3 regions of the Trichococcus shcherbakoviae genome follow, and region 2 is predicted to be linked to each of the others. Evidence: predicted binding sites of a transcription regulator. Region 2 holds the regulator's gene; each other region holds the start of a gene.
The links. The regulator Rex, encoded in region 2, represses fermentation and respiration genes when NADH is low (regulators of the CRP and FNR family bind a similar motif). The targets are predictions, from matches to a motif close to TTGTGAANTANTTCACAA.
Positions count from the first base shown of each region.

Region 1: a site for Rex is predicted at 1,951-1,968, ahead of pflB (formate C-acetyltransferase). Genes of this name have one in related genera too.
Region 3: a site for Rex is predicted at 1,808-1,825, ahead of ACKPBX_RS07415 (FMN-binding protein). Genes of this name have one in related genera too.

Region 1 is NZ_OY762653.1:2,202,724-2,206,005, reverse strand. It holds gene pflB (formate C-acetyltransferase) at 1-1,923, opposite strand, end outside; gene ACKPBX_RS10515 (MATE family efflux transporter) at 2,180-3,282, opposite strand, start outside.
Region 2 is NZ_OY762653.1:2,087,507-2,090,788, forward strand. It holds gene ACKPBX_RS10010 (ABC-F family ATP-binding cassette domain-containing protein) at 1-659, opposite strand, end outside; gene ACKPBX_RS10015 (redox-sensing transcriptional repressor Rex) at 1,007-1,639, shown strand; gene ACKPBX_RS10020 (DUF4305 domain-containing protein) at 1,726-1,932, opposite strand; gene ACKPBX_RS10025 (CPBP family intramembrane glutamic endopeptidase) at 1,974-2,483, opposite strand; gene groES (co-chaperone GroES) at 2,844-3,128, shown strand; gene groL (chaperonin GroEL) at 3,157-3,282, shown strand, end outside.
Region 3 is NZ_OY762653.1:1,538,682-1,541,963, forward strand. It holds gene menA (1,4-dihydroxy-2-naphthoate polyprenyltransferase) at 1-23, opposite strand, end outside; gene ACKPBX_RS07410 (FAD:protein FMN transferase) at 35-1,090, opposite strand; gene ACKPBX_RS07415 (FMN-binding protein) at 1,217-1,765, opposite strand; gene ACKPBX_RS07420 (polyprenyl synthetase family protein) at 1,977-2,957, opposite strand; gene ACKPBX_RS07425 (NusG domain II-containing protein) at 2,993-3,282, opposite strand, start outside.

The DNA of each region.
Region 1 (3,282 bases), 120 kb from region 2:
AGGGCTGCTGTAGCTTGGGTTAGCTCCTGGAGACAATGGCGTGAATGCTTCTCTGTAGCCTTTGTACTTCGCATCTTGTCCACTGAATAGAGCACCTGTTGCTTTTCCGTAAACGATATTTGAAGTAATTGTCAAAATAGAAGTCGTAATTTCAGCATTACGGTAAGTAGGTTGAGCTTTCAACTTGCCGACAAATTTCTTGATCAGCATGTCGGCAATTTCATCAGCCTCTTTTTCGTTGTTACCGAATGTCGGGAACTGATCGCCTTCAACAACATAGTCGACCGGGAAGCCCTCTTCGTCACGAACGATACGGACTTTAGAATATTTAACAGCACTCATTGAGTCAGTTGCCAATCCAATACCAGCAATACCTGTAGCCATCATTCTGTGAAGTTTAGTATCAAGCAAACCAAATTGAACAGCTTCGTATGCATATTTATCGTGCATGTAGTGGATGATGTTCAATGCTCTAACATAAGTTGTCGCTACCCAATCCATGACGACATCGATTTTTTCCATCAGTGTGTCATAGTCCAAGTATTCATCTGTGATCGGTTCTAGGCCATCGATAACTTTACTTCTGTTTTTCTCATCGTAACCACCTGTAACGGCATAAGTCAGAATTTTAGGAAGGGACGCTCTGGCACCGAAGTACTGGATAGAACTACCAGTATCTCCTGCTGTTGGGCTTACGCAGCAAGCGATTGAAACATCATTACTTCCATAATAATGACGCATAACATCGTCATTCTCATATTGGATAGCACTTGTATCAATACTTACTTTTGCACAGAAATCCTTGAATCCTTTAGGAAGCTTTTCATTCCACATCAAAGTCATGTTAGGTTCTGGTGCGTTCCCCATATTATAGAGTGTTTGCAAGAATCTGAAGGTATTTTTTGTAACCAATGAATTGTTGTCATCAAGCATACCAGCAAATGTCAATGTTGCCCAAGTTGGGTCTCCTGCAAACAAAGCTTCGTATTCTGGTGTTCTTAGTTGACGAACGATACGAACTTTCATTACCAAGTGGTCGATCAATTCTTGCGCTTCTTTTTCAGTCAAAGTGCCTTCTTGGAGATCACGCTCGATATAGATATCCAGGAATTCTGCAATACGCCCTAAACCTTGTGCAGCACCATTGTCTTCTTTAACCATAGCCAAGAATCCTAGGTAAACCCATTGCACTGCTTCTTGTGCATTTTCTGCCGGTCTGCTGATATCGAAGCCATAAATTTTGCCTAATTCAATCAGTTTGCCTAATGCACGATATTGCGTTGAAACTTCTTCGCGCAAACGAATGTCTTCTTCAGTATACGTTTTTGCTTGCAAAGCGTTCCAATCATTCAGTTTTTGTTTCTTCAAGTAATCCACACCATACAATGCGATGCGTCTGAAGTCTGGAATGATTCGTCCGCGACCGTAAGCATCAGGTAATCCCGTAACGATCTTATTGCGTCTAGCTATGCGAATGTCATCATCGTAAGCATCAAAGACACCTTGGTTATGCGTTTTACGGTGTTCTGTATAAAATTCATCTAATTCAGGATCAAGTTCATAACCATAAGATTTTAATGCTGTTTCTGCCATACGGATACCACCATAAACGTTCAAGCCACGTTTCAATGGTTTTTCTGTCTGTAGTCCAACGATTTTTTCTAAATCTTTATTGATATAACCAGCCGGATGAGAAGTTATTGTACTGACAACAGATGTATCTGCATCCAAAACTCCACCATTAGCGATTTCTTGCTTTTTAAGTTCTACGATTGCTTGCCACAATTCACTTGTTGCTTCCGTAGGACCTTCCAGGAAACTGTCATCGCCAACATATTCTGTGTAGTTATCTTTGATGAATTCTTGGACGTCAATACCGTTTTGCCATTGAGAACCTTTAAAACCACGCCACGCATTATTCATAAACTAATTCCTCCGCATCTTAGTAGTTTGTTTTTATATTCACATTATACACTATCATGAATGATTTTATAACAGTTATACTAAATTTTTTTAAAAAAGTTAAAAAAGCTGTTAAATAAGGATATTCCTGTTATATAATCAGATCCAAACCTGTATCAATTGTTATATAACTGGAAAATCCTGACGCTCTTCATACTCATTTTATTGGTATGCTCACACTATACGAGAAAAATTACACATTTAATGTCTTACAGATTCAGTCAGGATTTCCATACGCAATGGTTCCCTTTTCGATGGCAGTCGTCAAATAAAGTGCAAATCCGGCAACGATCAGCTCGGAAAGCACAAATGACGACCAGATCCCAGTCATTCCCCAAAGGCTGCTCAAGAGGATTGCCATCGGTACGATAACAGCAAGTCCCCTCAGAACCGAAAGGACAAAAGCTGCCCGTCCCTTTTCGGTTGCGCTGAGGATCATCGCCGTCACGACATTGATTCCGACAAAGAAAAATCCAAGAAAATAGATTTTCATTCCGCTGTCAGCCAACCTTAGAATCACCGGATCATTTTCATTGTTGAACAGGCCGATCAGCGCTTCCGAGTTGAAGAATGTCCCCAGGTAAATCAAGGCAGCGATGAAACCCGCCGTCAACAGTGCATAGCGGTTCACGCGCCGGACCGTCTTGCGATCCTTCAGACCATAATATTTGCTGATGAGCGGTTGTACACCCTGCCCCAGCCCAGTAAAAATCGCGACCGCCACAAAGGCAATATTTGCGACAATCCCATAGGCGGCAACCCCTTTGTTTCCCTCGAGCCCCAAAATCAACAAGTTGAAGGTCGTCAGCACGACTGCCGAGGACACTTCCATTATGAAAGTGGAAGATCCCAGGTTGAGAATGTCCTTGATTGCCGGACGCGTCAACTTGTGCTTCAAAATAGCGGGCCGGGATTTCTTTTTTGCGAAATGGATCGAGAGGATGCCCAGACTGATGATCGGGGCCAAGCTTGTCGCAAAAGCGGCACCGAACATCCCCATTTTTAGTGGGAAAAGGAATATGTAATCCAAAATGACATTCGAAACACTGCCGCCAATCATCGCAAGCATAGCCAGTCTGGGATTGTTGTCGTTCCGGACGAAAGCCAGTACCGTATTGTTCAGGATGAAAAATGGTGCAAACACCATAATCGTGGCCATATAGGCATGTGTCAAAGGCAATGTGACTTCATCGGCACCCAAAATCGATGATAATGCCTTCGAACCGAACAATCCGAGCACAGCGAACAACAAGCCTGCCAGAGTGCCAAGCTTAAGCGCCCCTGCAAAGACCGCCTCTGCTTCTTTGTGTTTGTTCCGGG
Region 2 (3,282 bases):
GAAACGATCAAGAGCGAGCCGTTGTAACCAATCAGATAATTTTCAAGCCAAGCCAACGTGTCGATGTCCAGATGGTTGGTGGGCTCATCCAAAATGAGCAGGTCGTTCTTTTCAAGCAGGATTTTGGCCAAGGCGAGCCTTGTTTTCTGGCCGCCGGACAATTGGGAAATCGGGCGATCGTAATCTTCTTCGTAGAACTGGAATCCGTGCAACACCGAACGGATCTCTGATTCATAGCCGTAAGCGTTCTTTTCATGCAGGGTGTGCTGAAGATGGTCATAGCGTTCCAAAGCTTTTTGATAGGCTTCTTCATCCTCGAGCAGGTCCGGATCCCCCAAAGCGAAAGCGGCTTGCTCAGCCTCTTTGGTTAATCGGATAAGCGGCGCGAAAATGGTCAACATTTCTTGCCAAATCGTATTCGAGGAATCGACCGCGCTATGCTGATCCAAGTAGCCGATCGTAACTTCCTTGCTCTTGGAAACAGAACCGGCGTCCGTCGTTTCGATGCCTGCCAAGATCTTCAGCAGGGTTGATTTCCCTGCTCCGTTTCGGCCGACGAGAGCGATACGCGAATGGTCCTGGACTGTAATTTGAATATTATCGAATAAGACGCTCGCCCCAAAAAGGCGCGCCAAATTTTGTCCTTGTAGTAAAATCATATGTAGTGTCCTCTTTCTAAGCAAATGCTGGCATTTATCCTTTTCATTTTATCACAGCAAACACTGATTCGATAGGGACAAGCAGAGTTATTGCTATATTCACGTATTTGTGCATGTGAAATTTATTGATGACCCCGCTTACAATTAGTATTGTATTTCACATATTGTTCAAAAAAGGCTTCACAATCAAGTCCGGTTTCGAACAAATTAGTAGATTTTTCACAATCAGATGATATAATAGTCAATATGAAATGAAAGCTTAAGTATGTGAACATACTTTTTAAAGTTTGTGCATTCTGACAAACAATATGAGGTACGAAATGAACGAGGAAAGAAGAGGAGAAAAAATGTCGACGAATGATATTCCAAAAGCCACGGCAAGGAGGTTGCCGATTTACCACCGCTATTTGCGCTTTTTGCATAACGCCGGTAAAAAACGTGTTTCATCCACTGAATTGAGCGAAGCAGTAAAAGTGGACAGTGCTACTATCCGTAGGGATTTCTCATATTTTGGCGCGCTGGGTAAAAGAGGGTACGGTTATGATGTCGAGTACTTGTTGGATTTCTTCAGCAAAACCTTGAACCAGGACCGTCTGACGAATGTGGCTTTGATAGGTGTGGGTAATTTGGGACATGCCTTGTTGAACTACAACTTCCATGTCAGTAATAATGTGCGCATCAGTGCCGCATTTGATGTCAATGAAGGCATCGTCGGCAAAATCCTTAGCGGTGTGCCGGTTTACCCGATGACGGATATGGTTGAGCAATTGCGCATCCAACAGATTGATGTAGCCATTTTGACAGTTCCCCAAGAAGTGGCGCAGGATGCCACTAATCGATTGACCGAAGCGGGCGTTCGCGGCATCATGAACTTTACCCCGATTCGTCTTTCCGTTCCGGATAATGTCCGCGTTCAAAATGTGGACTTGACGAATGAATTGCAGACGTTGATCTATTTCTTGGACAATGATATCGGCTGAGCAAAGTCGGCAGCTGATGATAAGAAAATAAAAAAAGAAGGGGTCTAAGTCTCAAAATAAAATGAGACGGCCTCTTCTTTTTTTTCCTAGTTTTTATCGATGCTGTCTTTGATTTTCAAGTAGGCGTTGAACATGCGTACGCCTTTCACAACATCACTTGTTGCGAACAGCACGCTTATGATGGCCATGAATCCCCACCCTGCAGTATTCACTGCGTCGACTGCCAGCGAAATGAAGAGGATTGCGAAAACAAAACGGATGATTACTTGAATTAATAGATTTTTTAAAGTCATGTTATTCCTTTCTTTTTCCTAAATAGCGGACTTCACGTGCCTTACGAAATGAGTTGGGAGAGAATCGGCAAAGCGGATACGGCATTCATCAACGCATGCGCAATCATCGGAGTGGCTATGTTTCTTGTTCTGTAATAAAGGAAAGAAAACCATAGTCCCAGAGAGCCATAAACCAAATAGTGCCCATCATTATGCGCAATCGCAAAAAGCAAAGCACTGATAGTGGCTGCGCCGACGATCCCGATTGCATCAACCAGATGTGTGACAATCGCTTTACGGAATACAAATTCCTCCATCACAGGTGCAAAGATGATAATGTTAAAAATAAAGAATGGATAGCGGTTTGTCAAGTCCAGCAATACTTCCGTATTTTCGGAAATTACGGGCATCTTGAACAAAAGATACTCCACGTTCATCGCGACGATCTGAATCAGGATAGCTCCCAAGAAGCCAAAGATTCCGATTGCGAGCGTTTTTCCGATTGGGGCGGCTGGTTGCTCTGTAAGGCTGTTTTGTGGTGTCCATTTTTTTCTGCTATTCCATGCTACCATAAGGACAGTCCCTAGGAAAGCGAAGAATAGCGAGAGATTCATAGCCGCTGCGATACGATCCGCTTCCGGAATGAAAAAAAGTATAACGACCGGCAGAAGCTGAGAAGCGAGATAGATGAGAATGATCTGTATGGCTAACGTTGACCTGGAACGTATTTTTTTATTCATATAATAGTACCTTTCTGAGAGAACTGACGTCTTACGCTTGATAAACAGTATAGCATAATAGCGTAAAAAAATAGAATCAGAAAAAATCGGCTTCCCTCTTGCAAATTAATTGGAGATTGATTAATATAGAAATGTAACTTAGCACTCTGAGTTGATGAGTGCTAAAATGAACTTATTTTTGGAGGGATCATCTTGTTAAAACCATTAGGAAACCGTGTTATTGTAGAAGTTGCCAAAGAAGAGGAAAAATCTGTAGGCGGCATCGTTTTACCGTCGTCCGCTAAAGAAAAATCCCAAACCGGTACCGTTATTGCTGTAGGAGCAGGCCGCGTGACGGATAACGGCGTAACCATCGAAATGACCGTAAAGGCGGGGGATACTGTCCTTTTCGAAAAGTATGCAGGCACAGAAGTCAAATATGCAGGCACAGAATACTTAGTGATCAAAGAAAGCGACATCGTAGCAATCCTGGACTAAAAATAAAATTCATGAGGTGAATCGATAAATGGCAAAAGACATTAAATTTTCAGAAGACGCAAGAGCAGCAATGCTTCGTGGTGTGGATATCTTAGCAGATACCGTAAAAGTGACATTAGGACCTAAAGGCCGCAACGTTGTTTTAGAAAAAGCG
Region 3 (3,282 bases), 550 kb from region 2:
TCCAAAAATACAGGTACATTCATATCATTCACCCCTATTCATTTTCCCAAACGTAATCGTCGTTGGTCAGTTCAAAATTATCCGTCAAACCGTCCGAAACATAGACTTTCTTGTCCTTTGTCACAAAAACGGCTTCGATATCGTCCCGCTCGTTGACGTAGGCCAAACCCGCTTCCATCCCGAGACCGAAGACGAGCGTCGATAAGGCATCCCCATCGATCGACTTATCGGACAGGATCGAAACGCCGGCGATGTCGTTATCGAATGGATAGCCCGTTTCCGGATCCATCAGATGGTGATAGCTGACGCCATCCACTTCGATGTAGCGTTCATAGATGCCGGAAGTCACGATCGAACGGTCTTTTTGTTTCGTCTTGCCGATGGTCTCCCCGCGCGCCGCCAATGGGTCCTGGATGCCTACGTTCCAGGACTCCCCTTCGCGCAACGGCGAACCCCCGAGCACATAGACGTTGCCACCGAGGTCGATGATGGCGGTCGTCACACCTTCCTCCACCAGGAGTTCCTTCACTTCGTCGGTGATGTAGCCCTTGGCGATGGCGCCCAGGTCCAAGCGCATCCCCGCATCCGCCAACTGAACGGTCTGCGCTGCATCATCCAGTACGACGCGCTCATAGTCGACCAAAGTCAGCGCCGCATCGATTTCGCTCTGCTCCGGCTTTCTGGCATCATCGAAACCGATATGCCAGAGTTCGGTGATCGGCCCGATCGACAGGTCAAAGTCACCGTCGGATGCCTCGCTGTAACCCCACGCGCTCCGCACCAACGGATAGACATCATCAGACAGCTGCACAGCTTCCGTCCCTGCCGCGGCATTCACCGCATCAACTTCCGACCCAGGCTCATTCACAGTGATTTTGTCGGCCAGTTCGGCGACGCGGTCGAACGCCTCTTCCAGAACAGCCTCTTTGCCTTCGTCATAGACGCGCACCGTCACATAAGTCCCCATCAAAAATTCCGTTTTCTCATATGGTTCTTTCCGTAGCTCCGTTGCTTCCTGCACACCCCCATTGCCACACCCCCCAAAAAGGAGCACCAGTGACAATGCGCCCGCCAGGCTGGCCTTATTCATATATTTTTTCATCCGCTCACCCCGTATCTACATTTAAAAAGACAGGCAGGAACAAGAACGCTGTCCCTACCTGTCTATGATAATCTTTTTTCTTGCCGATTCCACCTGAAAAGGCGGAAATCCAGCTTATTCTTCTTCGACTACGTTGTCGATTTCGATTGTAGTTGTGTCGCCAGCTTCAGCTGCTTCAACCAACATTGGAGCGTACTTTTTGAAAGTATCACTAGAACCTGTTGCACCAGTAACGACTTCTACTGCTTCCGGATCTTGTTTTTCAACTAACTGGTTGTTCAATGCAGGGAAGTAATCAGCAGGACCCACGCCAGCTTTTTCTACCATTCTAGCTTGGTAGTCTGCATCTTCGGATTTCTTCGCGCCGGCTTCGTTCACGTTCTCGTATGTAGATTCCGTGATTTTGCCGTCCACGACAGTGATCGAGAATTCAGTTTTCCAGCCACGAGTGTCGAAGTTCTTTTCAACCAATGTGTAAGTGCCGTCCTTCAATTCAGCTGCCGCTTCTGAAGTAGTTTCTGATGAAGATTCAACTACAACTTCGGATGAAGCTGCTGCTGATGATTCCGTTTCAGTTTCTGTGTCGGCTCCGCCGCAAGCTGCTAATACGAAAGTTGATGCCAGCAAAAGAGTTGCCGTAGATAACGTTTTCTTTAATTCCATAATCTATCCCACCCTGTTCTATTATTATGATAGCGGTTAGATATGTGATTCCAATCACAAGACCCCTATATCTTTCCACTTACTTATCATACCATTTGTTACATCTTTAGCCAAATAAAATCCTTATATTTCACTAAAAAACCATTATTTTCTAATGTTTTATTTCAAAATGTAATGCTATCAATCCACATAACGTGTCGCAACAGTTTTGCTACATATTGCGATAAAGCAATTGCTCAGTTAATTTCGTTAGCGTTTCCTTTACGGGATGATCCGGCAACTTTTTGATCAGCTTCAACGCTTTCGTCGTGTATTTCTTGGCCAACGCCTGTGCAGCGCGATTGCCGCCATAGCGTTCCACCAAAACATGGATCTCCGCGAGCTCCGCAGCGGTCACATCCGCTCCTTTGACGATGTAGGCAGCGAAGGCTTTGCGGTCGGCCTGCATCGCATACAGCACAGGTGCTGTGTAGATGCCGTTGCGGAAGTCACTTAGAGCCGGTTTGCCCAAGGTCTTTTCGTCCTGGGTGTAATCCAAGACATCATCCATGACCTGGAAGGCCATGCCGATATCGTGGCCGATCCGATAGGCCAGTTGCGCCAACTTCTCGTCCTCAACCGATCCATAGGCCCCGGCATAACAGCTCAACGCGAAGAGCTGGGCCGTCTTGCCTTGGATCTGGCGCAAATAATCGCGCATACGCATGTCCGGATTGTAGCGCATATCCATCTGATTCAGCTCGCCGATCAGGATGCTTTCCATCCCGTTCGTGTCGATCTTCAGCACAGCCGCGTCGCCGGCATAATCGGACAACAAGCGGAAACAGACCGTGAAGAGGTAATCCCCCGAATAGACGGCGATCTGATTGCCGAATGCCCGGTTCATCGTCTCCTTGCCGCGGCGGGTGCCGGCTTCATCGATGACGTCATCGTGCATCAACGTCGCCGTATGCAATAACTCCACCGCAGCCGCAATCGCCTGCGCCCGCTCCGCATCCCGTTGCGGGGAATAGTAGGAAAACAACAGGCAATAGGCCGGCCGCAGCATCTTCCCGCCCGAAAGCAGCCTGGCAAGGATCGCTTCCCTGACCGCCCGGTTTTTGAGCGTTATGTTTTTTTCCAACAGCTCATTGGTGGCGACCAATTCCGCCTGCAACAGCGGATACTGGTCCCACATCGAATGAATTTTCATACTGAAACTCCTTTTGTTCTGCCCTTAAGTATTTTTCAGGAGATGATGTCGAGGGCCTCTTCATCGTCAGCGGTAGTCCCTTGGGCACCGCGTATTTCCACTAGCACGCGGTTCGGCAGACACATGATCGTCTCCCCGATACCGTCCTTGGCACCCATGCGCACACACAATTGGTCGTCGCAATCGGCGGAAGTAATCCGGATTTTGGATCCTTCCCGCACGATCACGTTCTCATGACCATGGTCGTCCTGATAGACATACGTCTCCGTCTTGCCGTCATCCTTCAGGACAAATTCCTTCACTGTCTTGCCGTCCACACTGATGA